2 regions of the Streptomyces sp. NBC_01275 genome follow, and region 2 is predicted to be linked to the other one. Evidence: riboswitches for the same ligand, from Rfam matches in the RefSeq annotation. Region 2 holds a riboswitch; the other holds the start of a gene.
The links. Region 2 has a riboswitch for glycine ahead of gcvP (aminomethyl-transferring glycine dehydrogenase). Riboswitches for the same ligand answer to the same signal wherever they lie in the genome.
Positions count from the first base shown of each region.

Region 1 (15,693 bases), 5.3 Mb from region 2:
GTGCAGGCGTTGAGCGTCGCTGCAAGTTCGGCAGGGTTCCACGGCGCTCTGGGCATGCGGCCGTCATCGACGGCATCGAATCCCAGGACGATCCACCCGCCTGCCTGCTCCTCGATCCACCGTAGACGGGGCGCTGGAACCCCTGCGGGGAGCGCCTGGTTGATCAATGCCTCCCGTCGGTAGCAGTCGGCAATCACGGTGTTGTCCAGGGCGTTGACCGCCTTGACGAACTCGGGCCCGTTGGCGCCGTGGAGCACGGCGGCGAAGCCGCTGGTGAACCCGCTTCCGGCGCTCGGCCCGGCGTCCACCACGCCGCCCAGATGCCGAGAGACAAGCCAACGGACATCCTGTGGCAGGTCGGCCCAGCGCGGGCGTACGGCTGTGGAGCTGTACTGAAGGCGCGGGGTGATCGTGTTCGACATTTCCTCAGCGTGAGGGGATTGCCGTCTCTTACGCCACCGAGTTCTGGCATCCGGCCCTGCCGATCCACCCGGTGGGGGGCCACCACCAGGTGGACGATCTCCACGGCAGGCAGCGGAGGCTGCAGACAGACCCGTGGAGAGATCAGGAGGCCTCTTTGGGACGTCTTCTTGCCGAGCGTCGGTGGGGTACTCCGCCGCCGGTCCCACTCAAGGGCAGGAGGGATTCCAGTGGCGCTCCGCTGTTCCAGGAGCCGAACAAGTTGCGGTTCAGAGCTACGATTTGGTGCTTGACCGCGAGGTCTCGTGCAGCTTTGCCGTACTCGCAGGTGGCGACGAACAGGGCGACGTCCGCGTGGTGTTCGTTGAAGGCCATGCCGACGAACTTCTGCATGTCGCCACTGGGTGTGCCACGTCATCGTCCCGCCGGCGGGCAAGACCGAGCCGCCCGGTCTCCATTGGCACAGGGTGCCCAGTTCTCCCAGGGCTCTGACGGAACCCGCCGCGTTGCGCCGAGCCCTGAGTAAAGCGCGCAGAGAGCGCCGTGCGTCCGCGGAAGACCCAGCCTCGTAGACCGCGCACAGTCGGATCCGGAACAACCTCGCTGCCGGTGCCGCCCAACGCCCCAGTAAGGCGACGCTCCCACTGTTCACGGACAACGTCGGCCGGGGGGCAGCGCGAACGCGGCCCATCGCCCCCATCGGCATCTCGGTTCACCAGGGAGAAGATCTCCGTGTCGGCACCCCGCACTGCCCAGGCGTCCGGGCTGACGGGACATTCGCGTCGCTGTCACGGATCCGGGTGCCACTTGAGTAGATACAACGACGACGCACAGTGCAATGCATGCCTCCGGCTGGCGTGGGGGGAAGCCCCGGGGGCTCAACCGTGGGTACCGGAGCACGTCTGGGAGTCAAGCGACATCCAATTAGCCCTCCAGGACAGAGACTTCGGGACTGTCTGCTTACTTGTCCGAAGACTCGGTTCGCTCCGGCAAGATGATCTGGCGACACTGACCGGCCTGAGTCAGGCCTTCCTGTCGATGCTGGAATCCGGAGAAGCCCTGCGATCCGGCAACCAAGCTACAGACGTTGTATTACCCGCCGATTCCGAAGGGCAGCCCTTTGTGATCATTGCTCAGTGAACGTCGTATGACGTTGACCAGCTTCGCCTGTGCCTTGGCGGGTGCCTGCCTGGCCTGTTCGAACTCCTCCGGACTCAGCGGGTTACGCAGCGGAGTGCGTTCGCCTCGCTCCACCTGGTCCAGGAAGGAGTTGATGGCGCGGCCGAAGTTGTCGACTTCGGCCGCAACTTCCGCGGGGGCGACCAGGCTTACGCCTATCAAGGCCGCGCTCCACTCGCCCCAGTCGTAATCCCAGCCGCGCCGGTCACCATGCGCTCGCCTGAGTTCCATCGTGAACTTGGCGTAGTGGTTGAACAGTTCCTGGTAGGCGGCAAGCTGCTGATCCCGTGTCCACTGACGATCTTGAGCACGGCGCGTGACGATACCGCCGACCAGCACACCCGCTGTGGCGGAAAGCGCTCCAGCGGCCGTAGTCACAAGCGTGTCCAGCATCAAACCCCCTGAGGCCCTGCCGTCCCAACCTTCGGCGAGACGAACATACTGATCATCAATCCTCGACGGCAACGATCAGGGAGTGGGGCTTGGTCGAGTCGTCTTTGCTGGTGACGGCGTGGCCCGATCCAGCGGATCCGGACCTGCCGTCACGCCTTGGAAGTCATCGCCGATCCAGGGGCAAGCTGGGGACTTTTCAGGGACTTTCCGCCGCGTAAGCAGGGAAGGCCCTGACAGCGCTGAAAGTTACGAATGCGCTGGGCAGGGCCTACGTCATCAGCACTCGATGATGTTCACCGCGAGGCCCCCGCGCGCGGTCTCCTTGTACTTGACGCTCATGTCCGCGCCGGTTTCCTTCATCGTCTTGATGACCTTGTCCAGGGACACCTTGTGGGAGCCGTCGCCGCGCATGGCCATGCGGGCGGCGGTGACGGCCTTGACGGCGGCCATGCCGTTGCGTTCGATGCAGGGGATCTGGACCAGGCCGCCCACCGGGTCGCAGGTGAGGCCGAGGTTGTGTTCCATGCCGATCTCGGCGGCGTTCTCGACCTGTTCGGGGGAGCCGCCGAGGACCTCGGCGAGGGCGCCCGCCGCCATGGAGCAGGCGGAGCCGACCTCGCCCTGGCAGCCGACCTCGGCGCCGGAGATGGAGGCGTTCTCCTTGAAGAGCATGCCGATCGCGCCGGCCGCGAGGAGGAAGCGGACGACGCCGTCCTCGTCCGCGCCGGGGACGAAGTTGACGTAGTAGTGCAGGACGGCCGGGATGATGCCCGCGGCGCCGTTGGTGGGGGCCGTCACCACGCGGCCGCCGGCCGCGTTCTCCTCGTTCACCGCCATCGCGTACAGCGTGATCCACTCCATGGAGTGGGCCAACGGGTCGCCCTCCGCCCGGAGTTGACGGGCCGTCATCGCGGCGCGGCGGCGCACGCGCAGGCCGCCCGGCAGGATGCCCTCGCGGGACATGCCGCGGGAGACGCAGGACTGCATGACCCGCCAGATGTCCAGGAGGCCGGAGCGGATCTCGTCCTCCGTGCGCCAGGCGCGCTCGTTCTCGAGCATCAGGGAGGAGATCGACAGGCCCGTCTCCTGCGTCAGGCGCAGCAGTTCGTCGCCGGTGCGGAAGGGGTACTTCAGGACCGTGTCGTCGAGCTTGATGCGGTCCGCGCCCACCGCGTCCTCGTCGACGACGAAGCCGCCGCCGACCGAGTAGTACGTCTTACGAACCAACTCCGTGCCCTGGGCGTCGTAGGCCCACAGCGTCATGCCGTTCGCGTGGTACGGGAGGGTCTCGCGGCGGTGCAGGACCAGGTCGTCGTCGAAGGAGAACGGGATCTCGCGCTCGCCCAGGAGGCGCAGCCGGCCGGACTCCTTGATCTGCTCCACCCGTTCGTCCGCGCCCTCCACGTCGACCGTGCGCGGCGAGGCCCCCTCCAGGCCGAGGAGGACCGCCTTCGGCGTGCCGTGGCCGTGGCCGGTCGCGCCGAGCGAGCCGTACAGCTCGCAGCGGGCGGACGCCGTCGCGTCCAGCAGACCCTCGCTCCGCAGTCGCCGCGCGAACATGCGGGCCGCGCGCATCGGGCCGACCGTGTGGGAGCTGGACGGGCCGATGCCGATCGAGAACAGGTCGAAGACCGAGATGGCCACGGTGACTCCTCAGAACGGGGGTGGAACAAGGGGTGGGGCACCGCGTTCACCTCTCAGTGTGCGCGCGGCGCCCCGTGCAGCGGTACTACCGGCCCAGGGTCGGGTACAGCGGGTGCTTGTCGGCCAGGGCCTTGACGCGGGACTTCAGCGCCTCGACGTCGTACGACGGCTTGAGGGCTTCGGCGATCACGTCCGCGACCTCGGCGAAGTCCTCGGTCGTGAAGCCGCGGGTGGCGAGGGCCGGCGTGCCGATCCGCAGGCCCGACGTCACCATCGGCGGACGCGGGTCGTTCGGGACCGCGTTGCGGTTGACCGTGATGCCGACCTCGTGGAGACGGTCCTCGGCCTGCCGGCCGTCCAGCTCGGACTCGCGCAGGTCGACCAGGATCAGGTGGACGTCCGTGCCGCCGGAGAGGACGTTCACCCCGGCCGCGCGGGCGTCCGGCGCGGTCAGGCGCTCCGCGAGGATCCGCGCGCCGTCGACCGTGCGGCGCTGGCGCTCCTTGAAGCCCTCGCTCGCGGCGACCTTGAAGGAGACCGCCTTGGCCGCGATCACATGCTCCAGGGGGCCGCCCTGGAAGCCCGGGAAGACGGACGAGTTCAGCTTCTTCGCGAACTCCTGCTTGGCGAGGATGATGCCGCCGCGCGGCCCGCCCAGCGTCTTGTGGGTGGTGGAGGTGACCACGTCCGCGTGCTCCACCGGGTTCGGGTGGAGGCCGGCCGCGACCAGACCCGCGAAGTGCGCCATGTCGACCCACAGGAAGGCCTCGACCTCGTCCGCGATCCGGCGGAACTCGGCGAAGTCCAGCTGCCTCGGGTACGCCGACCAGCCCGCGATGATCACCTTCGGGCGGTGCTCCTTGGCGAGCCGCTCGACCTCGGCCATGTCGACCAGGCCGTTCTCGGCGTCCACGTGGTAGGCGACCACGTTGAACTGCTTGCCGGAGAAGTTCAGCCGCATCCCGTGGGTCAGGTGACCGCCGTGCGCCAGGTCCAGGCCGAGGATGGTGTCGCCGGGCTGGGCCAGCGCGAACAGGGCGGCCTGGTTGGCGGAGGCGCCCGAGTGCGGCTGCACGTTGGCGTACTCGGCGCCGAACAGCTCCTTGATCCGGTCGATCGCGATCTGCTCGGCCACGTCGACGTGCTCGCAGCCGCCGTAGTAGCGGCGGCCCGGGTAGCCCTCGGCGTACTTGTTGGTCAGGACCGAGCCCTGCGCCTCCATGACCGCGAGCGGAGCGAAGTTCTCCGACGCGATCATCTCGAGCGTGGACTGCTGGCGGTTCAGCTCGGCGTCGACCGCCGCGGCGATCTCCGGATCGAGCTCGTGCAGGGGCGTGTTCAGAACGGATGTGGGCTCAGACATGGGGCTACGACTCCTCAGCCGGCGGAAAAGGCGGTGTACTCGTCGGCGGACAGCAGGTCGTCCGGCTCGTCCGCGACGCGTACCTTGAACAGCCACCCGCCCTCGAAGGGCGCGGAGTTCACCAGCGCCGGGTCGTCGACGACGTCCTGGTTGACCTCGACGATCTCGCCGGTGACCGGCGCGTACAGCTCGCTGACCGACTTGGTCGACTCCAGTTCGCCGCAGGACTCGCCCGCGGTCACCGTGGCGCCGACCTCCGGGAGCTGGACGAAGACCACGTCGCCGAGCGCGTTGGCCGCGTGCTCCGTGATGCCGACCGTCGAGACGCCGCCCTCGGCGTCCGACAGCCACTCGTGCTCCTTGCTGTAGCGCAGCTGCTGGGGGTTGCTCATGGCCTGAATTCTCCTGTACGCGGGGGAGTGCTGATGAATGGGGGACTGCTGGAAACGCACGTGAGCAGCGGAAATGTGCGCAGGGTCACGTCCGGGGGCGGGGCCGGGGACTGAGGGCGGGGGCCGGAGACGGAAGGCCCGCGCCCGGTGTCCCCCGCCCAGTGTCTACTTGCGGCGCTTGTAGAACGGCAGCGCCACGACCTCGTACGGCTCGTGGCTGCCCCGGATGTCCACGCCGACGCCGGGCGTGCCCGGGGCCGCGTGGGCGGCGTCGACGTAGGCCATCGCGATCGGCTTGCCGAGGGTGGGGGAGGGGGCGCCGGAGGTGACCTCGCCGATCACCTCGCCGGCCGCGACGACGGCGTACCCGGCGCGCGGGACGCGGCGGCCCTCGGCGACCAGGCCGACCAGGACGCGCGGAGGCTGCGAAGCAGCGCGCTCGGCGGCCGCCTCCAGCGCCGTACGCCCCACGAAGTCGCCGTCCTTGTCGAACTTCACCACCCGGCCGAGCCCGGCGTCGAAGGGGGTGAGGGAGGTCGACAGCTCGTGCCCGTACAGCGGCATGCCCGCCTCCAGGCGCAGGGTGTCCCGGCAGGACAGACCGCACGGGACAAGGCCGACGCCCTCGCCGGCCTTGGTCAGGGCCTGCCACAGCTCGACCGCGTGCCCGGGCTTCACGAACAGCTCGAAGCCGTCCTCGCCGGTGTACCCGGTGCGGGCGATGAGCGCGGGGACCCCGGCGACGGAGCCGGGCAGGCCGGCGTAGTACTTCAGGCCGTCGAGGTCGGCGTCGGTGAGGGCCTTCAGGATTCCGGGGGACTCGGGGCCCTGGACGGCGATCAGGGCGTACGCGTCCCGGTCGTCGCGGACCTCGGCCTCGAAGCCGGACGCCCGCTCGGTCAGCGCGTCCAGCACGACCTGGGCGTTGGAGGCGTTGGCGACGACCATGAACTCGGTCTCGGCCAGCCGGTAGACGATCAGGTCGTCGAGGATGCCGCCGTCGGCCCGGCAGATCATGGTGTAGCGGGCGCGGCCGACGCCGACGGACGCGAGGTCGCCGACCAGGGCGTGGTTCAGAAGAGCAGCGGCCTGGGGGCCGGTGACCGTGATCTCGCCCATGTGCGAGAGGTCGAAGAGCCCGGCCTTCGTGCGGACGGCGTTGTGCTCGTCGCGCTCGGAGCCGTAGCGCAGGGGCATGTCCCAGCCGGCGAAGTCGGTCATCGTCGCACCGAGCGAACGATGCAGGGCATCGAGCGCGGTGTGACGGGGTTCGTTACTGCTCATCGGGCGTTCGTCTCCCAAGGCATGACAGGCGAGGGCGAGGTCGTTCCTCCCCATCTGTCATCGGAACCTGAGAGGTTCGCCGTGATCTCCGGATCACCGACTTGCACCTTGGGTGGAGCCGCCCCTGTCGACACAGGGATCGGCCCGCTTTTCAGATGTGCCTCGCCCGCGCGGTAACTGGGCCTGAGAGATTCAAGGGAGGGACTTGCTCCTTCGGCGCCCCAGCGAAGCTGGCGATGCAGCTGCTGCTGGGAACTCTCCCGCGCGGATTCAAACGGCCGGTATGCAGTTGGCGGGCACATCATTGCACGGCCCGCCCCGGTCACGGCAGGCCGCATCTGTAACCGGCTTGTGTCGGTACGCGCACGAAAACGCGAGACGCGGCGCATTACCGTTTCTTTACGCTCAGTGGGGAGAGGACTTACCTGACCCCCGGGGAGGACGATCACGGTGAACAGGACCACGGCGAGGACCACGGCGTTCGCGACCGGCTCGGCGATCGCGCTGCCCGCGCAACCCACGGCGCCGGCCCGGGAGGCGTGCGCCCCGCGGCCCGCGCCCGTCGTCCGCGATCTGCGCGAGCGAGCCGGCCACAGCCCGCACGGCCTGCTCTTCGGCCCCCGTGACCTGGTCGTGGTCACCGGTCTGCCCGGGAGCGGCAAGTCCACGCTGATGCGGCGGGCGGTGCGGGGCGCGCGCATCGACTCCCAGGACACCCGCGACCGCTGGGACGCGCGCGCCCCCCGCCTCCTGCCCTACGCCCTCTACCGGCCCCTGGTGCGCCTCGCCCACTACGCCGGACTGCGCCGGGCGCTGCGCGGCGGCGAGGGCGTCGTCGTGCACGACTGCGGTACGCAGACCTGGGTGCGCGACTGGCTGGCCCGCGCGGCCCGCCGCCGCGGCGGCACCCTGCACCTGCTCCTCCTCGACGTCACCCCGGACGCGGCTCTCGAGGGCCAGCGCGAGCGCGGACGGGGCGTCTCCCGGTACGCGTTCCTGCGCCACCGCAGGGCGGCCGCCCGTCTGATCCGCTCGGTGGAACAGGGCCGCCTCCCCGAAGGCTGCGGCTCGGCAGTCCTCCTGGACCGCGACGCGGCGGACACCCTCCACCGAATCGCCTTCACGGCCTGAGGCTTCACGGCCTGAGGCTTCACGGCCTGAGGCTTCACGACCTGAGGCTCACGAGGCTTCATGACCGGAAACCGAGGGGCCGGGGACTGAGGAAAGTCCCCCGGTACCCGCTAGCCTTTCAGCCACAGCAGTGGTTCCCAGCAGGCGGTAGGCAGATGGACTTCCCCCCGGCGGACTTCCCGGCGGATTTCTCCGCGGATTTCCCGGCGCAGGCGCACCCTCATTCGCACGGCGGATGGCCCGGCAACGAGCTGGAGGAGGTGCTCTCCGCCTCCCTCGGCGTGCCGGGAGCCGGCGGCCGCATCGTGGAGGTGCTCGGCCGCAGCTTCGTCTGGGTGCCCCTGCCCAGCGGCGGCGGCCCGCACAGCGGCCCCCTCGATCTGCCCACCCTGGAGCTGGACGGCCAGGTGTACGTGCCCGTGTTCAGCTCCGAGGAGCAGTTCCGTCAGGTCGCCGGCGCGCATCTGTCGTACACGATCGCGCCGGCCGTGGAGTTCGCCCGGGGGCTGCCCCCGCAGGTCGGCATCATGGTGAACCCGGAGGGCCTGGTCGGCATCCCGCTGCCCCCGCCGGCGGTCGCCGAGCTGTGCCGGGCGGGCCGGACCCCGCTGGACGGTCCCGCGACCGGCGGTCGGGTGCGGCTCTTCGAGCCCGACTGGCAGGACGACCCGATCGACTTCCTCACCGCCGCCTCGGCCGAGTTCGACGCGGCGGGCGTGGTCCTCACCGCCCGCCGCTGCCTGGCCGCCGTCGAGACGGCGGACCCGGTGATGTTCGTGGGCGTGGAGCTGTCCCAACTGTCCCAGTCATCCCCGTTGTCCCCGCTGGACGGCGATCTGCGTGAGATCCCCCTCGACGCGCTGGGCCGCGCCATGGGCCGCGTCCCGGTCCGCTGGCCGGTCAACCTGATCCTCCTGGACATGGCCCAGGACCCGGTGGGCCAGTGGATGAGGGACCGCGTCCGCCCCTTCTACCAACGCTAGGGACACCCATCCAAGGGGCGCGGGGAACTGCGCGACCAGCCACGACAAACCCGCACCCGCCGACGCGCAACAAGCCCCGAGCTCTTGGGCGCTTAAGCTGTCACGGAAACGCGGGGCACTCTCGAAGGGGCGGTACGACAGGTGAGCGCGAGCCTCAGCGGCAGCGTCGAGCACATGCTGCGCCAGGTCACGCCCGGGCGTTACGACGCCTACGAGGCGCTCCTGCGCGCGCTCGCGACCCCCGCCTCCGGCCAGGTCTGGATGCTCCTGTGGCACGGTCAGGCGGGTTCCCCCGACGCCCAGTACGGGAACATGGAAGTGGAGGGCCACGGCTACGCCCCCTGCGTCACCTCCGCCCAGGAGCTCTCGGCCAGCGGCTGGAACCGGTCCTACGAGGTCGTCGACGGGGTCGACGTGGCCCGCACGCTCTACCCCGACCACTACGGCCTCTGGCTCAACCCGCACGCCCCCGGCGGCGGCGTCGGCATCCCCTGGCTGGACCTGCGCCGCATCGCGACCGGCCTGGACCGCCAGCCCGCCGGCCCCCTGCGCCTGTCCGAACCCGGCATCGAGATCCCGCAGTTCTACGCCCTGCTCGCGCAGAACGCCCACCGCACCCAGGCGGTCCGCGCCCTGCGCCGTGCCTGGGTCCAGCCGGCCCTGGGCGCGCCCTACCTGGCCGTGGGGCTCGACGTGTACGACACCTCTCCGCCGGCCGTGGACGCCGTACGGGCGATGATGCAGCAGTCCATCGGCGCGGTCCCGGAAGGGCTGCCGGTGTCGACGGTGGCGATGACCGACGAGTACGACCCGGTGGTGATGTGGATGCGCGCCAACGCCCGGCCGTTCTACGACCGCGAGGCCCACGCCCCCGCTCCGGCCCAGGCGCCCGCGGGCGGTTACGGCTATCCGCCCACCGGTCGCTACTGACGTCCGGCGCGGGTCCTGTAGTCGAACGGACACCGAATGTCTTCGCGCGTAGATAGCGGCGATTGATTCCGCTTCTGTCCGATCTGCCCGATTGGTCACTGTCCGGGGGGCGTTACCCGCCGTCCGGATAACGGAACCCCTCTACCCGCATCACGTTTACGCATCCATTCACTGCCAAGTCTGGCTACAGATCGCCAAAGCGTTGAAGACTCCCGGTCCAGGGGGCTTCGTCCCCCAGTACGACGGACTGATCACGCCGCTACAGCGGCAAGTGCGGGCCGGCTACCGCCGGTTGAGAGGGGTCCCTGCCAGATGACGGCACCATTGCACGAGCCGACCGCGGAAGCGGCCCCGAGTGCGGCCACGGAAGCGGCGGTAGCAGCCGGCGACGCCAAGGCCGTACAGGGCCGTTCCCTGGGCCGGATCGCCTGGGAGCGCCTCAAGCGGGACAAGCTCGCCCTGACGGGCGGCATCGTCGTGCTCGTCCTCGTCGTGCTCGCACTGCTCGCCCCGGTCATCACCGGGCTGCTCGGGCAGGACCCGAACGAGTATCACGAGAACCTCATCGACCCGCTCTTCGGCACGCCCACGGGCTCCCTGGGCGGCATCAGCGGCGACCACCTGCTGGGCGTCGAGCCGGTCAACGGCCGCGACATCTTCGCCCGGATCCTCTACGGCGCCCGCATCTCGCTGCTGGTGGGCTTCCTGTCCGCCGTCGTCGCGGTGATCCTGGGAACCGTCCTGGGCATCCTCGCCGGCTTCTTCGGCGGCTGGGTCGACTCCCTCATCAGCCGCGTCATGGACGGCCTGCTGGCCTTCCCGCAGCTGCTGTTCATCATCGCGCTGGTCTCCGTCATGCCGAACGACATGCTGGGCCTCTCCGGTTCGAGCGTGCGTGTCTTCGTGATGATCCTGGTCATCGGCTTCTTCGGCTGGCCCTACATCGGACGCGTGGTGCGCGGCCAGACGCTCTCGCTGCGTGAGCGCGAGTACGTCGAGGCCGCCCGATCGCTGGGCGCGGGGCGGCTGTACATCCTGTTCAAGGAACTGCTGCCCAACCTGGTCGCCCCGATCGTCGTGTACACGACGATGATGATCCCCACCAACATCCTCACCGAGGCGGCGCTCAGCTTCCTGGGCGTCGGTGTCAAGCCGCCCACCGCCTCGTGGGGGCAGATGCTCTCGAGCGCGATCGACTACTACGAGTCGGACCCCATGTACATGGTGGTCCCGGGTGTGGCGATCTTCATCACCGTGCTGGCCTTCAACCTCTTCGGCGACGGCGTGCGGGACGCGCTGGACCCGAAGGCCTCCCGCTGAACCGCCACGCCGGGGATCAGCAGAACCGCCGAGCCGCAGAACCGCCGAAAACACGGCACCCCAACCGTCCCGTGGCCTTCACACGGGGTCTCTCTCATCTATCCGGAGGATCCGAGATCGTGACTACCCAACGCACCTCAGGGCGGCGGAAGCAGGCATTTGCCGCTGCTGCCGCGGTCGCCGCGCTGCTGACCACGGCGGCGTGCGGCGGCGGTGGAGATGACGGCGACAACGGCGGTTCGAAGACCGGCGCCGCCGGCTTCGACGCCGCGAACAACAAGGTCGCCCAGGCCTCCGCCGCCAAGAAGGGCGGCACGCTGAAGTTCGGTGGTGCCCAGGACGCCGACTCGTGGGACACCACGCGCGGCTACTACGGCATGATGTGGAACTTCGCCCGCTACTACAGCCGCCAGCTCGTCACGAACAAGACCGAGCCGGGCGCGGCGGGCGCCGAGATCACTCCGGACCTCGCCACCTCGACCGCGAAGGTCACGGACGACGGCAAGACCTACACGTACACGCTGCGGGACGGCAGCACGTGGGAGGACGGCAAGCCGATCACGTCCAAGGACGTGAAGTACGGCATCGAGCGCGTGTGGGCGCAGGACGTGCTCTCCGGCGGTCCCGTCTACCTGAAGGACGTCCTCGACCCCACGGGCGCCTACAAGGGCCCGTACAAGGACACCACCGCGGACAAGCTGGGTCTGAAGGCGATCGACACGCCCGACGACAAGACCATCGTCTTCCACCTGCCGAAGGCCAACTCGGACTTCGAGGAGATGCTGGCCCTGGTCTCGGCCTCCCCGGTCCGCCAGGACAAGGACACCAAGTCCAAGTACGGTCTGCACCCGTTCTCCTCGGGCCCGTACAAGTTCGAGTCCTACAGCCCGGGCAAGGACCTCACCCTGGTCCGCAACACCGAGTGGAAGCAGGCCTCGGACCCGATCCGCAAGGCCTACCCGGACAAGATCACCATCGAGTTCTTCTCGGACGCCAACCAGCTCGACCAGCGTCTGCTCAGCGGTGACCTGGACCTCGACCTGAACCAGACCGGCATGTCGCCGCAGGGCCGCACCACCGCCCTGAAGGAGCACAAGGCCAACCTGGACAACCCGGTCTCCGGCTACATCCGCTACGCGGTCTTCCCGCAGAGCGTCAAGCCGTTCGACAACATCGAGTGCCGCAAGGCCGTGATCTACGGCGCCGACCACGTGTCGCTGCAGACCGCGCGCGGCGGCCCGGTCGCCGGCGGCGACATCGGCACCAACATGCTGCCGCCGTCGGTCGCGGGCTCCGAGGGCCAGAAGTACGACCCGTACGAGATCGCCGGCGCCAACAAGAGCGGCAACGCGGCCAAGGCCAAGGAGGCCCTGAAGGCCTGCGGCAAGCCGAACGGCTTCTCGACCACCATCGCGGTCCGCAACAACAAGCCGGTCGAGGTGGCCACCGCCCAGTCCCTGCAGGCGTCGCTGAAGAAGATCGGCATCACCGCCGAGATCGAGCAGTACGACGGCTCGCAGACCACCGGCATCATCGGCAGCCCCGCGAACGTGAAGAAGAAGGGCTTCGGCATCATCATCATGGGCTGGGGTCCGGACTTCCCGTCCGTCCAGGGCTTCGGTCTGCCGCTGTGGGACAGCAAGTACATCCTGGACAGCGGTAACTCCAACTACGCGCTGATCAAGGACAAGACGATCGACGGCCTGTTCGACTCGTACGTCACCACGCTGGACGACGCCGGCAAGACCAAGATCGCCACGGACATCAACCACAAGGTGATGGAGGGCGCGTACTACCTGCCCTTCGTCTTCGAGAAGTTCATCAACTGGCGCTCGGACAACCTGGCGAACGTCTACACGACCGACGGCTACAGCGGTCAGTACGACTTCGTCAACCTCGGTCTGAAGAACCCGAAGAAGTAAACCCGGCACACCCGCCGAACGGCACGAAAGGCAGGTGAAGGCCGGCGCGGCGGACTCGCGGGCCACCTGGGGGCCCCTCCCACGCCCATAAGGCAGTGGGGGAGACCTCCGGTGGCCCGCGGTCCGCGGCGGGCCGAGAGCTGTGCTCGCTTACCTCATCAGGCGGTTGTTCGCCGCCGCAGTGATGCTCGTGGTCATCATCATGGTGGTCTTCGGCATCTTCTTCCTCGTCCCCAAGTGGGCGGGCGTGGACATTGCCACGAGCTTCGTGGGCAAGCAGGCCGACCCTGCCGCCGTCGAGGGCGTACGGCAGAAGCTGGGTCTGGGCGACCCGATCTACGCCCAGGTCTGGGAGTTCTTCAAGGGCATCTTCGCCGGCCGCACCTACTCGGGCGGCGGCGACACGATCCACTGTGCCGCCCCCTGCTTCGGCTACTCCTTCCGCAGTGAGCAGGCCGTCTGGCCGGTGCTGACCGACCGCTTCCCGGTGACCCTGGGTCTCGCGCTCGGCGCCGCCGTGCTGTGGCTGGTCTTCGGCATCGCGGCCGGTGTGCTCTCCGCGCTCAAGCGCGGCACCCTGTGGGACCGCGGCGCGATGGTGGTCGCCCTGGCGGGCGTCTCCCTGCCCATCTACTTCACCGGCATGCTGAGCCTGGCGATCTTCGCCTTCGGGCTGAAGTGGATCGACGCCCAGTACGTGCCCCTGGACGAGAGCTTCACCGGCTGGTTCGGCGGCATGATCCTGCCCTGGATCACACTCGCCTTCCTGTACGCGGCGATGTACGCCCGGATCACCCGCGCCACCATGCTGGAGATCCTCGGCGAGGACTACATCCGCACCGCCCGGGCCAAGGGCCTCAAGGAGCAGACCGTCATCGGCAAGCACGCCATGCGCTCGACGATGACGCCCATCCTGACCATGCTCGGCATGGACCTCGGCGCCCTCATCGGCGGCGCGATCCTGACCGAGTCCACGTTCAACCTGCCCGGTCTCGGCCGGGCCGTGCTGGACGCCATCCGCAACCAGGACCTGCCCATCATCGTGGGCGTCACCCTGATCACATCCCTCGCGGTACTCGTCGCCAACCTCGTGGTGGACATCCTGTACGCCGTGATCGACCCCCGAGTGAGGCTCACATGACCGAACTCAGCAAGAGCGGAGCGGCCGTGGGGGAGCCCACCCCCGCTTCGCCCGCGCCGACCGCCTTCCTCGAAGTGCGCGACCTCAAGGTGCACTTCCCGACCGACGACGGCCTGGTCAAGTCCGTCGACGGGCTCAGCTTCCAGCTGGAGAAGGGCAAGACCCTCGGCATCGTGGGCGAATCCGGCTCCGGCAAGTCGGTGACCTCGCTCGGCATCATGGGTCTGCACACCGCCGGCCAGTACGGCAAGCGCAAGGCGCAGATCTCCGGCGAGATCTGGCTGAACGGCACCGAGCTGCTGTCCGCCGACCCGGACTACGTCCGCAAGCTGCGCGGCCGCGAGATGGCGATGATCTTCCAGGATCCGCTGTCGGCGCTGCACCCGTACTACACGATCGGCCAGCAGATCGTGGAGGCGTACCGCATCCACCACAGCGTGGACAAGAAGACGGCGAAGCGCCGCGCGGTCGAGATGCTCGACCGGGTGGGCATCCCGCAGCCGGACAAGCGCGTCGACAGCTACCCGCACGAGTTCTCCGGCGGTATGCGTCAGCGCGCGATGATCGCGATGTCGCTGGTCAACAACCCCGAGCTGCTGATCGCGGACGAGCCGACGACCGCCCTGGACGTGACCGTCCAGGCGCAGATCCTCGACCTCATCCGGGACCTGCAGAAGGAGTTCGGCTCCGCGGTCATCGTCATCACCCACGACCTGGGCGTCGTCGCCGAACTGGCCGACGACATCCTGGTGATGTACGGCGGGCGCTGCGTCGAGCGGGGCCCGGCCGACAAGGTGTTCTACGAGCCCCGGCACCCCTACACCTGGGGTCTGCTCGGCTCGATGCCGCGGCTGGACCGCGAGCAGCAGGAGCGCCTGATCCCGGTCAAGGGCTCCCCGCCCTCGCTGATCAACATCCCGTCCGGCTGCGCCTTCAACCCGCGCTGCCCGTACGCGGACCTCCCGAAGGACAACGTCACCCGCACCGTCCGCCCCGAGCTGGCCGAGGTCGGCAGCCGGCACTGGGCCGCCTGCCACCTGGGCAAGGAGCAGCGGGAGCGTATCTGGACCGAAGAGATTGCGCCGAAGCTGTGAGTGACGACGAGAAAGCGGTGACGATTCCCGCGCAGGCCGACGCGCCCGAGGCGGACCGGAAGGCGGGCGCGACCCTCACCAAGGACGCCGCCCCCGGCGAGGTCCTGCTGAAGGTCACCGGACTGCAGAAGCACTTCCCGATCAAGAAGGGCCTGCTCCAGCGGCAGGTCGGGGCGGTGCACGCGGTCGACGGTCTCGACTTCGAGGTCCGCTCCGGCGAGACGCTCGGCGTCGTGGGCGAGTCCGGCTGCGGCAAGTCGACGATGGGCCGGCTGATCACCCGGCTGCTGGAACCGACCGCGGGCAAGGTCGAGTTCCAGGGCAAGGACATCACGCACCTCGGGGTGAGCGGCATGCGTCCGCTGCGCCGCGATGTGCAGATGATCTTCCAGGACCCGTACTCGTCGCTGAACCCGCGCCACACCATCGGCACGATCATCAGCGCTCCCTTCAAGCTTCAGGGCGTGACGCCCGAGGGCGGCATCAAGAAGGAAGTG
Region 1 is NZ_JAPEOZ010000001.1:6,722,487-6,738,179, forward strand. Features, by position in the region: gene OG562_RS29915 (phosphotransferase) at 1-422, opposite strand, end outside; gene OG562_RS29920 (hypothetical protein) at 565-813, opposite strand; gene OG562_RS29925 (hypothetical protein) at 1,513-1,992, opposite strand; gene OG562_RS29930 (L-serine ammonia-lyase) at 2,269-3,636, opposite strand; gene glyA (serine hydroxymethyltransferase) at 3,722-4,999, opposite strand; gene gcvH (glycine cleavage system protein GcvH) at 5,014-5,391, opposite strand; gene gcvT (glycine cleavage system aminomethyltransferase GcvT) at 5,557-6,675, opposite strand; glycine riboswitch at 6,837-6,948, opposite strand; gene OG562_RS29950 (AAA family ATPase) at 7,126-7,806, shown strand; gene OG562_RS29955 (enhanced serine sensitivity protein SseB) at 7,962-8,789, shown strand; gene OG562_RS29960 (enhanced serine sensitivity protein SseB C-terminal domain-containing protein) at 8,964-9,719, shown strand; gene OG562_RS29965 (ABC transporter permease) at 10,032-11,039, shown strand; gene OG562_RS29970 (ABC transporter substrate-binding protein) at 11,159-12,961, shown strand; gene OG562_RS29975 (ABC transporter permease) at 13,104-14,102, shown strand; gene OG562_RS29980 (ABC transporter ATP-binding protein) at 14,099-15,196, shown strand; gene OG562_RS29985 (ABC transporter ATP-binding protein) at 15,214-15,693, shown strand, end outside.
Region 1: another riboswitch for glycine. It lies ahead of gcvT (glycine cleavage system aminomethyltransferase GcvT); the one in region 2 lies ahead of gcvP (aminomethyl-transferring glycine dehydrogenase).

Region 2 (15,693 bases):
CCGGAGTTGGCCGTGCGCCTCGCCGGCGCCTACGCGACGACGCTCAAGAAGGGTTCCACGGTCACCACGGCCCGCGACCACTCCCGTGGCGCCCGTGCGCTGAAGCGGGCGGTCATCTCCGCCCTGCAGGCCAGCGCCATCGACGTACGGGATCTGGAGAACGTACCGCTGCCGGTGGCGCGGCAGCAGACTGCTCGGGGGAGTGCCGGTGGGATCATGATCCGGACTTCTCCCGGGGTGCCGGATTCCGTGGACATCATGTTCTTCGACGGGCAGGGCGCGGATCTGTCGCAGGGCAGTCAGCGGAAGCTGGACCGGGTGTTCGCGCGGCAGGAGTACCGGCGGGCGTTCCCCGGGGAGATCGGGGATCTGTACTTCCCGGCCAGCGTCTTCGACTCGTACACCGGGTCGCTGCTGCGGAACGTGGACATCACCGGGATCTCCGAGTCCGGGCTGAAGGTCGTGGTGGACGCCTCGAACGGCAGTGCGGGGCTTGTGCTGCCGAGTCTGCTCGGGAAGCTCGGGGTGGACTCGCTGACCATCAACCCCGGTCTGGACGAGTCCAGGCCGACGGAGACGGGTGACATGCGGCGCTCCGGGCTCGTACGGCTCGGGGAGATCGTGGCGTCGTCGCGGGCCGCGTTCGGTGTGCGGTTCGACCCTGTGGGTGAGCGGCTCTCGCTCGTCGATGAGAAGGGCCGGATCATCGAGGACGACCGGGCGCTGCTCGTGCTGCTCGACCTGGTGGCCGCGGAGCGGCGCAGCGGGCGGGTGGCGCTGCCGGTGACCACGACGCGGATCGCCGAGCAGGTGGCGGCGTACCACGGCACACAGGTCGAGTGGACGACGACGTCGCCCGACGACCTGACCCGGGTCGGGCGGGACGAGACGACGATCTTCGGCGGGGACGGCAAGGGCGGATTCATCGTCCCGGAGTTCAGCAGCGTCTTCGACGGTACGGCGGCCTTCGTGCGGCTGATCGGGCTGGTGGCGCGGACGCAGCTCACACTGAGCCAGATCGACGCGCGGATCCCGCGGGCGCACGTCCTGAAGCGGGATCTGGCGACCCCGTGGGCGGTCAAGGGGCTCGTGATGCGACGAGTCGTCGAGGCGGCCGGAGAGCGCTTCGTGGACACCACCGACGGTGTGCGTGTGGTGGAGACGGACGGGCGCTGGGTGATGGTGCTGCCCGACCCCGCCGAGGCGGTCACGCATCTGTGGGCGGAGGGGCCGGACGACGCCTCCGCGCAGGCCCTGCTCGACGAATGGTCGTCGGTCGTGGACAGCGCCGGGCACTGATCGACGCGGCACGCGCGCGTGCCGGACATGTGTCCCCGAGGGGCCGGTCCGGCACGCCGGTGGGGCCATTCGGAGGTAGTGGGCGCGACGTGCGACGATGTGCGGCATGCCGCAGCAGCCCCCCGTTCGGAGCACACCCGCGCGCGTGTCGCGCCCGGACGCGTCCATGTCGCTGCTCACCAACGTCATGGACCACAGCCTCGACGACGGCTACGCCGAGGCCGCCGCCCGCAAGGAGTCCGAGGACGCCGGCGGCATGCCGAAGACACTGAGGGCGAAACTCGGTCTCGCCGCGGGACTGGTGCTCGCGGCTCTGGTCGTGACGGTGGGCGCCGCGCAGGCGCGGGTCGCGGCTCCGGTCGTGGCCAAGGAGCGCGAGGAGCTGATCGACCGCATCGACCGCGAGACCGAGGCGGCCGACAAGCTGGAGCGCGCCGTCGACACGCTGCGCGACGATGTGAGCGCTCGGCAGCAGGAGGCGCTCAAGCAGAGCGGCGGCAGTGGCCGGGCGGACCTGGTGGGCATCCTGGCGGGCGCCGTCGAGGTGCACGGGCCCGGCGTCAAGCTGGTCGTGAACGATGCGAAGGAAGCCACCACGGGCGGTGACGGCGACCCGCGGGAGACCTCGGGGTTCTCCGACACCGGGCGGGTGCGGGACCGTGACATGCAGCGGGTGGTCAACGGGCTGTGGGCGTCGGGCGCCGAGGCCGTCTCGATCAACGGGCAGCGGCTGACGGCGCTGTCGGCGATCAGGGCCGCGGGCGACGCGATACTGGTCGACAACAAGCCGCTGGTGCCGCCGTACACGGTGCTCGCGGTGGGGGACGGGGAGAACCTGAGCACCAGGTTCCAGAACAGCGCCGACGGGCTGTATCTGAACGCCCTGCAGGAGAACTACGGCATCCGGACCGCCATTTCCGTGGAGGACGACGTCCGGCTGCCCGCCGCACCGAGTGTGATCGTACGTACAGCACAGCCGAGAAGTGAGAAGGGCACATCGTGATCGCCGTACTGGGCCTCGTCGTGGGAGTCGTGGCCGGCCTGTTGGTCCGGCCAGAGATCCCGGCGGTCGTCGAGCCTTATCTGCCCATCGCCGTCGTGGCGGCGCTGGACGCCGTGTTCGGCGGTCTGCGGGCCATGCTCGACGGCATCTTCGACGACAAGGTCTTCGTGGTGTCGTTCCTGTCGAACGTCGTCGTGGCCGCCCTGATCGTCTTCCTGGGCGACAAGTTGGGCGTGGGCGCCCAGCTGTCCACCGGTGTGGTGGTCGTCCTCGGCATCCGGATCTTCTCCAACGCCGCGGCGATCCGTCGGCACGTCTTCCGGGCGTGAGGCCGATGAGCGACCAGGACGAGACACCCGAGAACAGACTGCGCAAGGAGCTTCCCGAGGAGGTTCCGGCGGCTTCCCCCGCGCAGGGCGCGCCCGAGGAGCCGGCCGCTCCCGTGCTGACCGGTCGGCAGCGGCTGGTGAACGGACTGTGGCCGCCGCGGGTCAGCCGGGCCCAACTCATCGTCGCCCTGCTGCTGTTCGGTCTCGGCTTCGGCCTGGCCGTCCAGGTCGCCTCCAACAGCGACAGCGGCAACGCCCTGCGCGGCGCGCGGCAGGAAGATCTTGTACGCATCCTCGATGAACTGGATGACCGCAGCCAACGTCTTGAGGACGAGAAGCAGGGTCTCGAGAAGCAGCGGCAGGAGCTGGAGAACAGCTCCGACCAGGCCGAGGAAGCGCGTAAGCAGACGGTCGAGAAGGAGAGGCAACTCGGCATTCTGGCGGGCACGGTGGCCGCCGAGGGGCCCGGCATCACGATGACCATCGAGGACACGAAGGGAACGGTCCAGGCGGACATGCTGCTCGACGCGATCCAGGAGCTGCGCGCGGCCGGCGCGGAGGCGATCCAGGTGAACGGCGTGCGCGTCGTCGCCGGCACCTACCTGACGGATTCAGGCAAGAGTGTGAGCGTCGACGGGAACAAGATCAACGCGCCCTTTCGTTTCAAGGTCATCGGCAACCCGAAGGACCTCGAACCAGCGCTGAACATCCCTGGAGGCGTGGTGCAGACGCTGGAGAAGGAGCAGGCCACCGTGACCGTCGAGCAATCGACCAAGATCGTCGTGGACGCCTTGCGAGCGGCGAAGCAGCCTGACTACGCTCGGTCGTCCTCCCAGTGAACCGGGGGTGCATGGGGGCCGTCCGGCAGGGGCATGAGGTTGCGGGGGGTCGACGCACCGATCGGGTGGTGCGTGGTGGAAACTGTCTGGTGGATACGGACGTTGTGAAGGTGTCCGGGTCGACCGGTGTAATCAGTCAGGGTTCGTCCTGCCCCACGGGCGGGTCTGTTTCGGTCAAGGGGAATCGCCCGTGAAGTTGTTTGCGAAGTTGTTCGGCAAGAGCGCGCGAGAGGGCAGCGACAACGCGACCGCTCGTCATCGCGCACAGCCTGACGCAGAGGGCCAGCGGCCGCTGTTCCGGGACCAGGTGGGTGGTCCGGGCGGTGATATTTCCGGAGGTCAGGGCGCGGCGTCTGTTGACCCTGCCCAGTCCGGCGACATAGGTTTCGGCCAACCGTCAACCTCAAGTACGGGTGGAGGGTTTTCTCCTATGTCGGCCCTGGTGTGTACGAGGTGCGGTAACCGCAACGCGGAGAACAGCCGCTTCTGTTCCAACTGCGGCGCGCCGCTGCGCCCCGGTCTGACGCCCGAGCGCGCGTCGGAGACGACCTCCACGATCTCGATCTCCGGTCTCGAGGCCTACGACGCCGAGGTCACCGGCCAGACGCAGCTGCCGGCGCTCTCTCCGGAGGCGCAGGCCGCCGTGGACGCGTTGCCGCTGGGCTCCGCGCTGCTGGTCGTGCGCCGCGGTCCGAACTCGGGCAGTCGCTTCCTGCTGGACGGCGACCTGACGACGGCCGGGCGTCACCCGCAGAGCGACATCTTCCTGGACGACGTGACCGTCTCGCGTCGCCATGTGGAGTTCCGGCGCAATCCGGACGGCACGTTCCGGGTGGCGGACGTCGGCAGTCTGAACGGCACGTACGTCAACCGGGAGCGGATCGACGAGGTCGCTCTGTCGAACGGCGACGAGGTGCAGATCGGCAAGTACCGGCTGGTCTTCTACGCGAGCCAGCAGGGCTACTGACCCTCCCCCGGGCGCCGTCCGGGGGGACCCCCAGGGAAGGTCCATGCTTCAAACACCGAGGGGCGGCGCCGGCCACGGCGTCGCCGCCGGGGACGGTGGTCTGATGAGCATCGGCACCGTGCTGAACATGCTGCGTGACGAGTTCCCCGAAGTCACCATCTCCAAGATCCGTTTCCTGGAGTCGGAGGGGCTCGTCGAGCCGCAGCGCACCCCGTCGGGGTATCGCAAGTTCAGCGTGGAGGACGTCGAGCGCCTCGGTCACGTCCTGAGGATGCAGCGGGACCACTATCTGCCGCTCAAGGTGATCCGGGAGCACCTGGACGCCATGGAGCGCGGTGAGGCCGCGCCGCTGCCGACCGTGGGCCGGCAGCGGGACGGGGAGTCCGGGCTCGAGGTGTCGGACGGGCCCACCGTGGCCCGGATCGGGCGCGCCGAGCTGCTGGCGGCCGCCGGAATAGACGAGCCGGAGCTGGTGGAGTGGGAGTCGTACGGACTCCTCGTGCCGCTGGAAGGCGGGGTCTACGACGCCGAGGCGGCCACTGTGGCCGCTCTGGTGGCCGAGCTGGGGCGGTTCGGGATCGAGCCCCGGCATCTTCGGGTGATGAAGGCCGCGGCCGACCGTGAGGCAGGGCTGGTGGACCAGGTGGTCGCCCCGCTCAAGCGTCACCGCAATCCCCAGACCAGGGCGCACGCCGAGGCTCGTGCGAAGGAGCTCGCGGGACTCACGGTCAAGCTGCATGCGGCGCTCGTGCAGACCGCGCTCGGCGTACGACTGCCCTGAGCCGGTGGTTTCGCCCTGGGCGGATCGGTCACCCGTTCCCGGCCCGACTACCCAAACATCCCGGGCACGGCCTAGGGTTGCTGTGTGAACGAGCTCGATGTCGTAGGTGTCCGGGTCGAGATGCCCTCCAACCAACCGATCGTGCTGCTGCGCGAAGTGGGAGGCGACCGTTACCTCCCCATCTGGATCGGACCGCAGGAGGCCACGGCGATCGCCTTCGCCCAGCAGGGCATGGCCCCCGCGCGACCGCTGACCCACGACCTGTTCAAGGACGTGCTGGAAGCCGTCGGCCAGGAGCTCACGGAAGTGCGCATCACGGATCTCCGGGAGGGCGTCTTCTACGCGGAGCTGGTCTTCGCCAGCGGGGTCGAGGTGAGCGCGCGGCCGTCCGACGCCATAGCGCTGGCGCTGCGCACCGGAACGCCGATCTACGGCAGTGACACGGTGCTCGACGACGCGGGCATCGCCATCCCGGACGAGCAGGAGGACGAGGTGGAGAAGTTCCGCGAGTTCCTCGACCAGATCTCGCCCGAGGACTTCGGCACCAGCAACCAGTAGCCCGCACGCGCAGAAGCCGGGGCCGGATCGGACGGGGCAGATGCCCCGTTTCCGGCAATTGCCAGCGGCGAGTGAGAGAGTCCTACGGCTTCCGCTCAGCGCATTCGGCTAGCCTTTCCCCGCGGTGGAGCGCGGGAAACCACTCCTTGGGTGATTATCACTCGGCGTGCCGAGTGTGGCGATCGTTGACGCACCCCTGGTGACTGCCTACCGTCGTGAAGGCAGGTCAAGGACGGAGGTCGGCGTGAGAAGCAGCGGCGACGGTACGGCTGGGGGCGCCCCCGAACTCGGTGTCGGGGGGAACGGTCCGTACCCGCTTCACAGCAGCGCGGCCGATCACGTTCCGCAGCGACCGGCGGCCGTGCCGAGCAGCGGAGGGGCGACGTCCATGGCGTCCGAGCAGATCGGCTATCGCGGTCCGACGGCCTGTGCAGCCGCCGGCATCACCTATCGGCAACTGGACTACTGGGCGCGCACCGGGCTCGTCGAGCCCAGCGTGCGGCCCGCCCACGGGTCCGGCACGCAGCGGCTGTACAGCTTCCGGGACGTCGTCGTCCTGAAGATCGTCAAGCGGTTCCTCGACACCGGGGTGTCGCTGCAGAACATTCGCACCACCGTCCAGCATCTGCGTGAGCGCGGCTTCCGCGACCTCGAGCGCATGACGCTGATGAGCGACGGCGCGACGGTCTACGAGTGCACCTCGCCGGACGAGGTGCACGCGCTGCTCCAGGGCGGTCAGGGCATCTTCGGGATCGCGGTGGGCGTGGTCTGGCGGGACGTGGACAGCGCGCTGTCGCAGCTGCACGGGGAGCGGGTCGACACGGGCGAGACGCTCGTCGGGCACAATCCGGCGGACGAGCTGGCGCGTCGGCGCAACCGGGCGGTCTGAGGCCCCTGCCGGGGTTCGGTGGGCGGCCGGGCGACGCCGTTGTCAGTGGCGTGGTGCAGCATCGGACATGTGAGAAACGCGCCCACGATCCTGCATCTCGACATGGATGCCTTCTACGCCCAGGCGGAGCAGGCGTCCAAGCCGAGTCTGCGCGGGAAAGCCGTGGTCGTGGGCGGTCTCGGACCCCGCGGGGTGGTCGCGACCGCCTCCTATGAGGCGCGGGTGTTCGGGGTGCACTCGGCGATGCCCATGGCCCAGGCGCGCAGGCTGGCTCCGAACGCGGCCTATCTCGTGCCGCGCTTCGCGTTCTACCGGTCGATCAGCGAGCAGGTGATGAGGCTGCTGCGGGCCCTGTCGCCGTTGGTGGAGCCGCTGAGCCTCGATGAGGCGTTCGTCGATCTGCTGGCCGGGGAGACGGCTTGGGACAGTGAGTCCGCGCTGCTGGCCGGGATCAGCCTCCGGGCGGACATCCGGGCCGTCACGGGGCTCACGGGCTCGGTGGGGCTGGCCTCCTGCAAGATGCTCGCGAAGATCGGCTCGGAGCAGGCCAAGCCCGACGGTCTGGTCCTCATCGAACCGGGGACCGAGCGGGCGCTCCTCGGACCGCTGCCGGTGCGGACCCTGCCGGGGGTCGGGCCGGCCACCGGCGATCATCTGCGACGGGCGGGGATCACCACGGTCGACGAGATCGTGGAGGCGGGGGAGGACGAGCTTGTGCGGCTGCTGGGCAAGGCGCACGGGCACGGGCTGTACGCCATGGCGCTGGCGCGGGACGACCGGCCCGTCGTGGCCGAGCGGGAGACCAAGTCGGTGTCGGTCGAGGACACGTACGACATGGACATCCACGACCGGGTCCGGGTGGAGCTGGAGGTGCAGCGGCTCGCTGACCGGTGCGTGCGCAGACTGCGGGAGGCCGGGCTGTCGGGGCGGACCATCGTGCTGAAGGTGCGCCGGTACGACTTCTCCACGCTCACCCGGTCGGAGACCCTGCGCGGGCCCACAGACGATCCTGCGGTGGTGCGGGAGGCGGCGGCGCGGCTGCTGGACTCCGTGGACACGACGGGCGGGGTGCGGCTGCTCGGCGTGGGCGTCAGCGGCCTGGCCGACTACACGCAGGAGGACCTGTTCGCCCAGGCGGCGGAGGACGTGGCGGCCGGGCCCGAGGAGGAGCTTCCCGACGAGCCCGTAGGGGAGGCTGCGGGGGCGCCGGTCGAGCGCCAGTGGCGTCCGGGGCAGGATGTGCGCCACGCCGAGCTGGGGCACGGCTGGGTGCAGGGCAGCGGGCTGGGCCGGGTCACCGTCCGGTTCGAGACGCCCGAGTCGGCCCCGGGGCGGGTGCGGACGTTCCGGGTCGACGATCCGGAGCTGGACCCGGCCGATCCGCTGCCGTTGGTGCGCCGCGGGCCGGCGGAGGCGGGCGGCGCGGGCGAGGCCGATGCGGGAGAGGCCGGTGCGGTCGAATCGGTCGTCGGATCGGCGACGGCGCATCCCGGGAACTCTGGGTGAGGCCGATCAGTTACACAGGGTGAGGGCGCCAGTTGGCGTCGGGTGCGGCGCCGTGGCAGCGTCGGCCGAGGCGGTGCCGGTATCGGAAGAGGAGGGGGCATGACAGTGCAGGGAGAGGGGACCGCGAGCACGGTCGGGGTGTCCGCGGAGCGGCAGCTCGAGATGCGCACCGTCGTGGACCGGGTCACCCGGTGGGCCGGGAACCGCAGCGATGCCGTCGCGCTGCTGCTGGTCGGGTCCTGGGCGCGGGACGCCGCCCGCCCCGACTCCGACGTCGATCTCGTGCTGCTCACGACCGAGCCTTCGCGGTACGCCGACGACGACGCCTGGGTGCGTGAGCTGGCCCTCGGCGAGGTGGTCCGGATCCAGCAGTGGGGGCCCGTCACGGAGTGGCGGCATGTCACCGCCTCCGGTCTGGAGGTCGAGGTGGGCGTCGGCTCACCCGACTGGGCGCGGACCGACCCCGTAGACGTCGGCACCCGCAGAGTCGTCACGGACGGCGCCCGCGCCCTGTACGACCCCGCCGGGTTGGTCGCGGCGCTGATACGGGCCTGTGCTTGACCTGCGCCTGACCGGATCAGCTCTCGTCGGTGCCCGCCAGCCTGCCGAAGTCGTGGTCCGGGAGCGCGGGAGGGGCCGCGATGTCGAGACCGTAGTGGTGGTAGAGCTGGAGTTCCTGTTCGGGGGAGAGATGGCGGCCCACGCCGAAGTCGGGGGCGTCCTTGATGAGGGCGCGGTCGAAGGGGATGTGGAGGGTGCCCTCGATCAGCTTGCTGGGCTCCAGGGGGACGAATGCGTCGCGGGAGAACAGCCCGGTGCGTATGGCCGCCCACTCCGGCACACCGGTCGCGTCGTCGAGGTAGACCTCGTCGATCGTGCCGATCTTGGCGCCGTTGCGGTCGAAGGCCTTGCGGCCGATCAGGTTGCGTGGATCGATGTCGGTCTGCACAGGCCCTCCACTCGCTCGCAACTCATCCGTAAGCACTACCAAAGAGCACATTGGGACGAGCGGCCACTCGAGGGAGGCAGCGTTGACCTCGCTGGTAGTCTGGCACCGGCTGCTGACCCCGTGCGGGAGAGTCCTCCGACCATCATCGGAGGCGCCGAAGGAGCAACTCCTCCCCGGAATCTCTCAGGCTCACGTACCGCACGGACGAGGTCACTCTGGAAAGCAGGGCGGGTGCCGACGGCGTCGACGGCTTCCGCTCTCACCGACGGTGAAAGCCGGGCGTCCTCGGGCGGCCGGTGAAACTCTCAGGTTGAGATGACAGAGGGGGAGGCCGTCGGGGTACCCACGTAGTGGTGCCCTTCGAAGGTCGTGTCAGACCAGGAGGCCTCCGCAATGACCGCCCATCGCATTCCGCTCTCCGAGCTCGAACAGGGCATCCCGTTCGAGCAGCGCCACATCGGGCCCGACCAGGAGGCGCGGGCCAAGATGCTCGCGCAGGTCGGCTACGGCTCGCTCGACGAGCTCACCGCCGCCGCGGTCCCGGACGTGATCAAGAACGCCGACGCGCTGGACCTGCCGGGCGCGCGCACCGAGGCCGAGGTGCTGGCCGAGCTGCGGTCGCTGGCCGACCGCAACCAGGTCCTCGCCCCCATGATCGGGCTCGGTTACCACGGCACCTTCACCCCGCCGGTCATCCTGCGCAACGTCATGGAGAACCCGGCCTGGTACACGGCGTACACCCCGTACCAGCCGGAGATCTCGCAGGGGCGGCTCGAGGCGCTGCTGAACTTCCAGACCATGGTCGCCGAGCTCACCGGCCTGCCGACCTCCGGCGCCTCGCTGCTCGACGAGGGCACCGCCGCCGCCGAGGCGGTGGCGCTGTCCCGGCGGATGGGCAAGAACAAGAAGGGACTGTTCCTGGTCGACGCGGAGGTGCTGCCGCAGACCATCGCGGTGATCGAGACCCGCTCCGAGCCGACCGGCGTCGAGATCGTGGTCGCCGACCTGAGCCAGGGAATTCCGGCCGAGCTCGACAACCGTGAGATCAACGGGGTGCTCCTGCAGTACCCGGGCGCCTCCGGCGTCGTACGCGACCTCGCGCCGCTCGTCGCGCAGGCGCACGAGCGGGGCGCGCTCGTGACCGTCGCCGCCGATCTGCTCGCGTTGACGCTGCTGAAGTCGCCCGGTGAGCTGGGGGCGGACATCGCGGTCGGGACGACGCAGCGGTTCGGTGTGCCGATGGGCTTCGGCGGACCCCACGCGGGCTACATGGCGGTGCACGAGAAGTTCGCGCGCAGCCTGCCCGGGCGGCTCGTCGGCGTGTCCGTCGACGCGGACGGGCACAAGGCCTACCGGCTGGCGCTGCAGACGCGGGAGCAGCACATCCGGCGTGAGAAGGCGACCAGCAACATCTGCACGGCGCAGGTGCTGCTGGCCGTGATGGCCGGGATGTACGCCGTCTACCACGGGCCCGACGGGCTGCGGGCGATCGCCCGGCGCACGCACCGGTACGCCTCGATCCTCGCCGCAGGGCTCGAGGCCGGCGGCGTCGAGCTCGTGCACGGGTCCTACTTCGACACGCTGACCGTGCGGGTGCCCGCGAAGGCCGCCGAGGTCGTCGCCGCCGCGCGCGAGCAGCGGGTCAACCTGCACCTCGTCGACGCCGACCACGTGTCGATCGCCTGCGACGAGACCACCGCGCGAGCCCAGGTCGACGCCGTGTGGGCCGCCTTCGGGGTCGCCGGCGACATCGAGGCGCTCGACGCGGTCACCGAGGACGGACTGCCCGCCGGGCTGCTGCGCTCTGACGAGATCCTCACCCACCCCGTCTTCCACCAGTACCGCTCCGAGACCGCGATGCTGCGCTATCTGCGCAGGCTCGCCGACCGGGACTACGCGCTGGACCGGGGCATGATCCCGCTCGGTTCCTGCACGATGAAGCTCAACGCGACCACCGAGATGGAGCCGGTCACCTGGCCCGAGTTCGGGCAGCTGCACCCCTTCGCGCCCGCCGAGCAGGCGGAGGGCTATCTCACGCTGATCCGTGAGTTGGAGGAGCGGCTCGCCGAGGTCACCGGGTACGACAACGTGTCGCTCCAGCCGAACGCCGGGTCGCAGGGCGAGCTGGCCGGGCTGCTCGCCGTACGGGGATACCACCGGGCCAACGGGGACGAGCAGCGGACGGTGTGTCTCATTCCGTCGTCCGCGCACGGGACCAACGCCGCCAGCGCCGTGATGGCCGGGATGAAGGTCGTCGTCGTGAAGACCGCCGAGGACGGCGAGATCGACGTCGACGACCTGCGGGCGAAGATCGAGCAGTACCGCGACGAGCTGGCGGTGCTCATGATCACGTACCCGTCGACGCACGGGGTGTTCGAGGAGCATGTCGCCGACATCTGCGCGCAGGTGCACGAGGCCGGCGGGCAGGTGTACGTCGACGGGGCCAACCTCAACGCGCTCGTCGGGCTCGCCAGGCCGGGGCACTTCGGCGGTGACGTCTCTCACCTGAACCTGCACAAGACGTTCTGCATCCCGCACGGCGGCGGCGGTCCGGGCGTCGGCCCGGTGGCCGTACGGTCGCATCTGGCGCCGTATCTGCCGAACCACCCGTTGCAGCCCGCGGCCGGGCCCGCGACGGGTGTGGGGCCGATCTCGGCCGCACCCTGGGGTTCCGCGGGGATCCTGCCGATCTCGTGGGCGTATGTGCGGCTCATGGGCGGTGAGGGGCTGAAGCGCGCCACGCAGGTGGCCGTGCTCTCCGCCAACTACGTCGCCAAGCGGCTCGAACCGCACTACCCGGTGCTGTACACCGGGCCCGGCGGGCTGGTCGCGCACGAGTGCATCATCGATCTGCGTCCGCTGACGAAGGCGACCGGGGTGAGCGTCGACGACGTCGCCAAGCGGCTCATCGACTACGGGTTCCACGCGCCGACGATGTCGTTCCCGGTGGCCGGCACGCTGATGATCGAGCCGACCGAATCCGAGGACCTGATCGAACTGGACCGTTTCTGCGAGGCGATGATCGCCATTCGCGCGGAGATCGAGAAGGTCGGGTCGGGTGTCTGGCCGGCCGACGACAACCCGCTGCACCATGCCCCGCACACCGCTGCCGCGCTCGGCGGGGAGTGGGAGCACGCGTACACGCGCGAGGAGGCCGTCTTCCCGGCCGGGGTCTCCGCCGCCGACAAGTACTGGCCGCCGGTGCGCCGGATCGACCAGGCCTACGGCGACCGGAACCTGGTCTGCTCGTGCCCGCCGCTGGACGCGTACGAGGACTGACGCGTGCGAAGACGCGTCGACCGCTGAGGCGTCAGTGACCGAGGGCTCTCGTCCGGTGGTGGACGGGAGCCCTCGGTGTGTCGAGCGGGTCGAGCGGGTCAGGCGGGTTCAGGACATGCCCGAGAGCTTGAGCACCGCGTCGGCGATCGTGTCGTCGATCTCGTGGCCGAGGCGCTCCAGTACGTCCGCTCCCTCGCGGAGGGTGCCGCGTTCCAGTGAGCGGCGGACGCCCGTGTCCAGTTCGTGCCAGAGGAGCGGGCTGCCGGTGAGGACGCGGGGGTCGAGTTCCAGCAGGCCCCCGTAGGCGTCCCGCAGGACCAGGTGGGCGGAGACTCCGGCGTACTGCCGTACGGCGACCAGCGCGTCGGTGCGTACCGTGCGGCGGTGGCAGGGGCCGCGTACCGTCAGCCAGCCGGGGCCCGCGGTGACCCGTGCGGGCAGGAGCACGGCGAGGACGCCGGCGGAGAGGGTCAGCCAGAGCAGCGCGCGGGGGAGGGTGAGGGTCCGCGCGTCCCAGTCGACCAGAAAGGCCAGCGCGCAGAAGCCGAGCGCGCAGCCCGCAGCGAGCCGGACGTCGGACCGGTGGTGGCGGTCCTCGGCCGGGTGGGGAGGCGGGCTGCTGAGGGTCTGCATGAGACCGACGCTAGGGGCCGGGTGGCCCCGGGGGAGGGGCGCTGACGGTCTTCTGACGGGGTTCGGGCGGATTCTGACGGGATCCTTACGGGGTCTTACGGACCCGCACTCTTGCGGACCTCTACGGATCCCTCCGGATCCCTCCAGACCTCTGCGGACCCTACGGACCTCTGCGGACCTCTGCGGACCTCTGCGGACCTCTACGGGCCCTTACGGGGTCTGGGGGTCCCGCGGTTTCGCAAGGGTCGGTCAGCCCGTGTGCACGCGGGGCCGTCGGGCGCGGTCCGGCTCCGCCTCGCGCAGGACCTCTCGGGTGACCGGGGCGACCTCGCCCTGGCCGAAGAGGAAGAAGCGCAGGAAGTTGGCGAACGGGTTGCCCTCGGTCCACTCGAAGTAGATGTGCGGGATGCAGCCGGTGGAGTCGCGGGTGTGCAGGAGCAGCGCGGCCAGGGCGTTGGAGATGGAGGAGGACTCCAGGGTCAGGACGCGGTAGCGGTTGTGCAGGACCTCGCCGCGTACGGTCAGGCCCGACTCGAACTCGGAGGGGTCGACGACGGTGACCTCGACGAAGACGAAGTCCTCGCCGGGGATGTCGTTGTCCTGGCGGATCTGCTCGATCTTGTCGCGGTACTCGGCCTTGTCGCGCTGGTCGGGCTCGTTGGCGATGAACCGTATCTTCCGGCTGGCCATGTCCCGGATGAAACGTTCCGCCATGGAGTCCAGCGACACGCTGGTCACGCGCAGCTCGAAGGCGCGGGCCAGCCGGGACAGCAGGGAGACCAGGATGATGCCGGCGATGAAGCAGGCGCCGATCTTCACGCCGTCGGGGCGCTCGATGACGTTCACGACGGTGACGTAGAGGAGGACCGCCGAGACGACTGCGAAGCCGATGGTCCAGCCGCGTTGTCCGGCGCGGCGGGCGGCGATGGTCACCGCGATGGCGGCCGAGGACATCAGGACCAGGACGCCGGTGGCGTAGGCGCCGCCCTGGGCGTCGACGTCGGCGTCGAAGATCCAGGTGACCAGGAAGGCGACCAGGGTGAAGACGATGACCATCGGGCGGACGGCGCGGGCCCAGTGCGGGGCCATGCCGTAGCGGGGGAGGTAGCGGGGCATGAGGTTGAGCAGCCCGGCCATGGCGGAGGCGCCGGCGAACCAGAGGATCGCGATGGTCGAGACGTCGTAGACCGTGCCGAAGGCGTTGCCCAGGTACTCGTGCGACAGATAGGCGAGGGCGCGGCCGTTGGCCTTGCCGCCGGACTCGAACTCCTTCTCCGGGATCAGCCAGGTGGTGATGAAGCTGGTGGCGATCAGGAAGACGCTCATGATCAGGGCGGCGGCCGTGAGCAGCTTCTTGGTGTCCCGGATGCGGCCCTTGGGGTTCTCCTCGGTCTCGTCCGGGTCGCCCTGGACGTGGGGCATGACCGCGACGCCGGTCTCGAAGCCGGACAGGCCCAGGGCCAGCTTGGGGAAGACCAGCAGGGAGACGCCGATCATGGCGAAGACGTTGCCGTGCTCGGCGGTCAGGGCGGCCGACCAGTCGGTGACCACATGCCCCTCGGTGACCACGTGCCACAGCCCGACGATCACCACGACGACGTTGAGGCCGAGGTAGACGACCACCAGGGCGACGGCGACGCCGATGGCCTCCAGGAAGCCCTTGAGGAAGACCGCGCCGAGCAGGGCGACCAGAACGAGGGTGATCACCATCTGTTTGTCGTGCAGGGTGCTGGTCAGGTGCGGGTTCTCGACGAGGTGGGTGGAGGCGTCCGCCGCGGACAGGGTGATGGTGATCAGGAAGTCGGTGGCGGCGAAGCCCAGCAGGGTCAGGACGAACAGCTTGCCCTTCCAGAAGGACAGCAGCCGCTCCAGCATCGCGATCGAGCCCTCGCCGTGCGGGCTCTCCTCGGCCACCCGCCGGTAGACCGGCAGAGCGCCGGCCAGGGTGACGATCACCAGCACGATGGTCGCCACGGGCGAGAGCAGACCGGCCGCGAGGGCGGCGATGCCCGGCTGGTAGCCGAGGGTGGAGAAGTAGTCGACGCCGGTCAGGCACATCACCCGGTACCAGCGCTGGCCCTTGTGCTCGGGCTCGGTCTTGGTGTCCGGGGTCGCCTGGTGAGCGGGGCCGTGGCCCTTGCCCATGTCGGACAGGCCTTCCAGCATCCAGGCGCGCAGGCGACTGGGCGGAGGGTGCTGGGTGGTGGCCATCGGCGTGCTCCTGATGTGCGGCTCAGCGTGCGGTTTCGGCCATCACGCGGACGGCGGCACCAGCGTAAGCAGAGCGTGACGCACGGGCCCATGGATAAGGGGGTCCTGGGCGTCAAGCTTCCGTTAAGACTGGCCCTCTGAGCACAGGCTGTGCGACAAGGAAGGAGCTCCAGGGGGGTTTGGGAGCGATTCGGCTGTATGGGGGGTCACGGGGCGGGTTCGGCCGGGCGGACACTCAGCGTCATGGGCGGGGCGGGCGGCGAGCGCCCAGGGGGCACCCGGGCGGGCCGCGCGCTCTTGTCGCCCTCGGGGCGGCCGCCTACAGTCCGCTTCGTAATGTTCGTCGACGAGACCGAATGTTTCGACCGCTTCGGTCTCCCGGAGGGACTGAGGCAATGCGGACGGAGCACGAGACCCACCGCCGGACCTACGGCAATCCCGTCATCCCCG
Region 2 is NZ_JAPEOZ010000001.1:1,380,170-1,395,862, reverse strand. Features, by position in the region: gene OG562_RS05865 (mannose-1-phosphate guanyltransferase) at 1-1,299, shown strand, start outside; gene OG562_RS05860 (DUF881 domain-containing protein) at 1,466-2,302, shown strand; gene OG562_RS05855 (small basic family protein) at 2,299-2,631, shown strand; gene OG562_RS05850 (DUF881 domain-containing protein) at 2,637-3,470, shown strand; gene OG562_RS05845 (FHA domain-containing protein) at 3,553-4,437, shown strand; gene OG562_RS05840 (MerR family transcriptional regulator) at 4,481-5,218, shown strand; gene OG562_RS05835 (bifunctional nuclease family protein) at 5,303-5,776, shown strand; gene OG562_RS05830 (MerR family transcriptional regulator) at 6,021-6,665, shown strand; gene OG562_RS05825 (DNA polymerase IV) at 6,735-8,171, shown strand; gene OG562_RS05820 (nucleotidyltransferase domain-containing protein) at 8,271-8,732, shown strand; gene OG562_RS05815 (PRC-barrel domain-containing protein) at 8,749-9,120, opposite strand; glycine riboswitch at 9,234-9,329, shown strand; gene gcvP (aminomethyl-transferring glycine dehydrogenase) at 9,514-12,399, shown strand; gene OG562_RS05805 (hypothetical protein) at 12,508-13,032, opposite strand; gene OG562_RS05800 (amino acid transporter) at 13,282-15,243, opposite strand; partial or broken gene OG562_RS05795 (family 43 glycosylhydrolase) at 15,639-15,693, shown strand, end outside.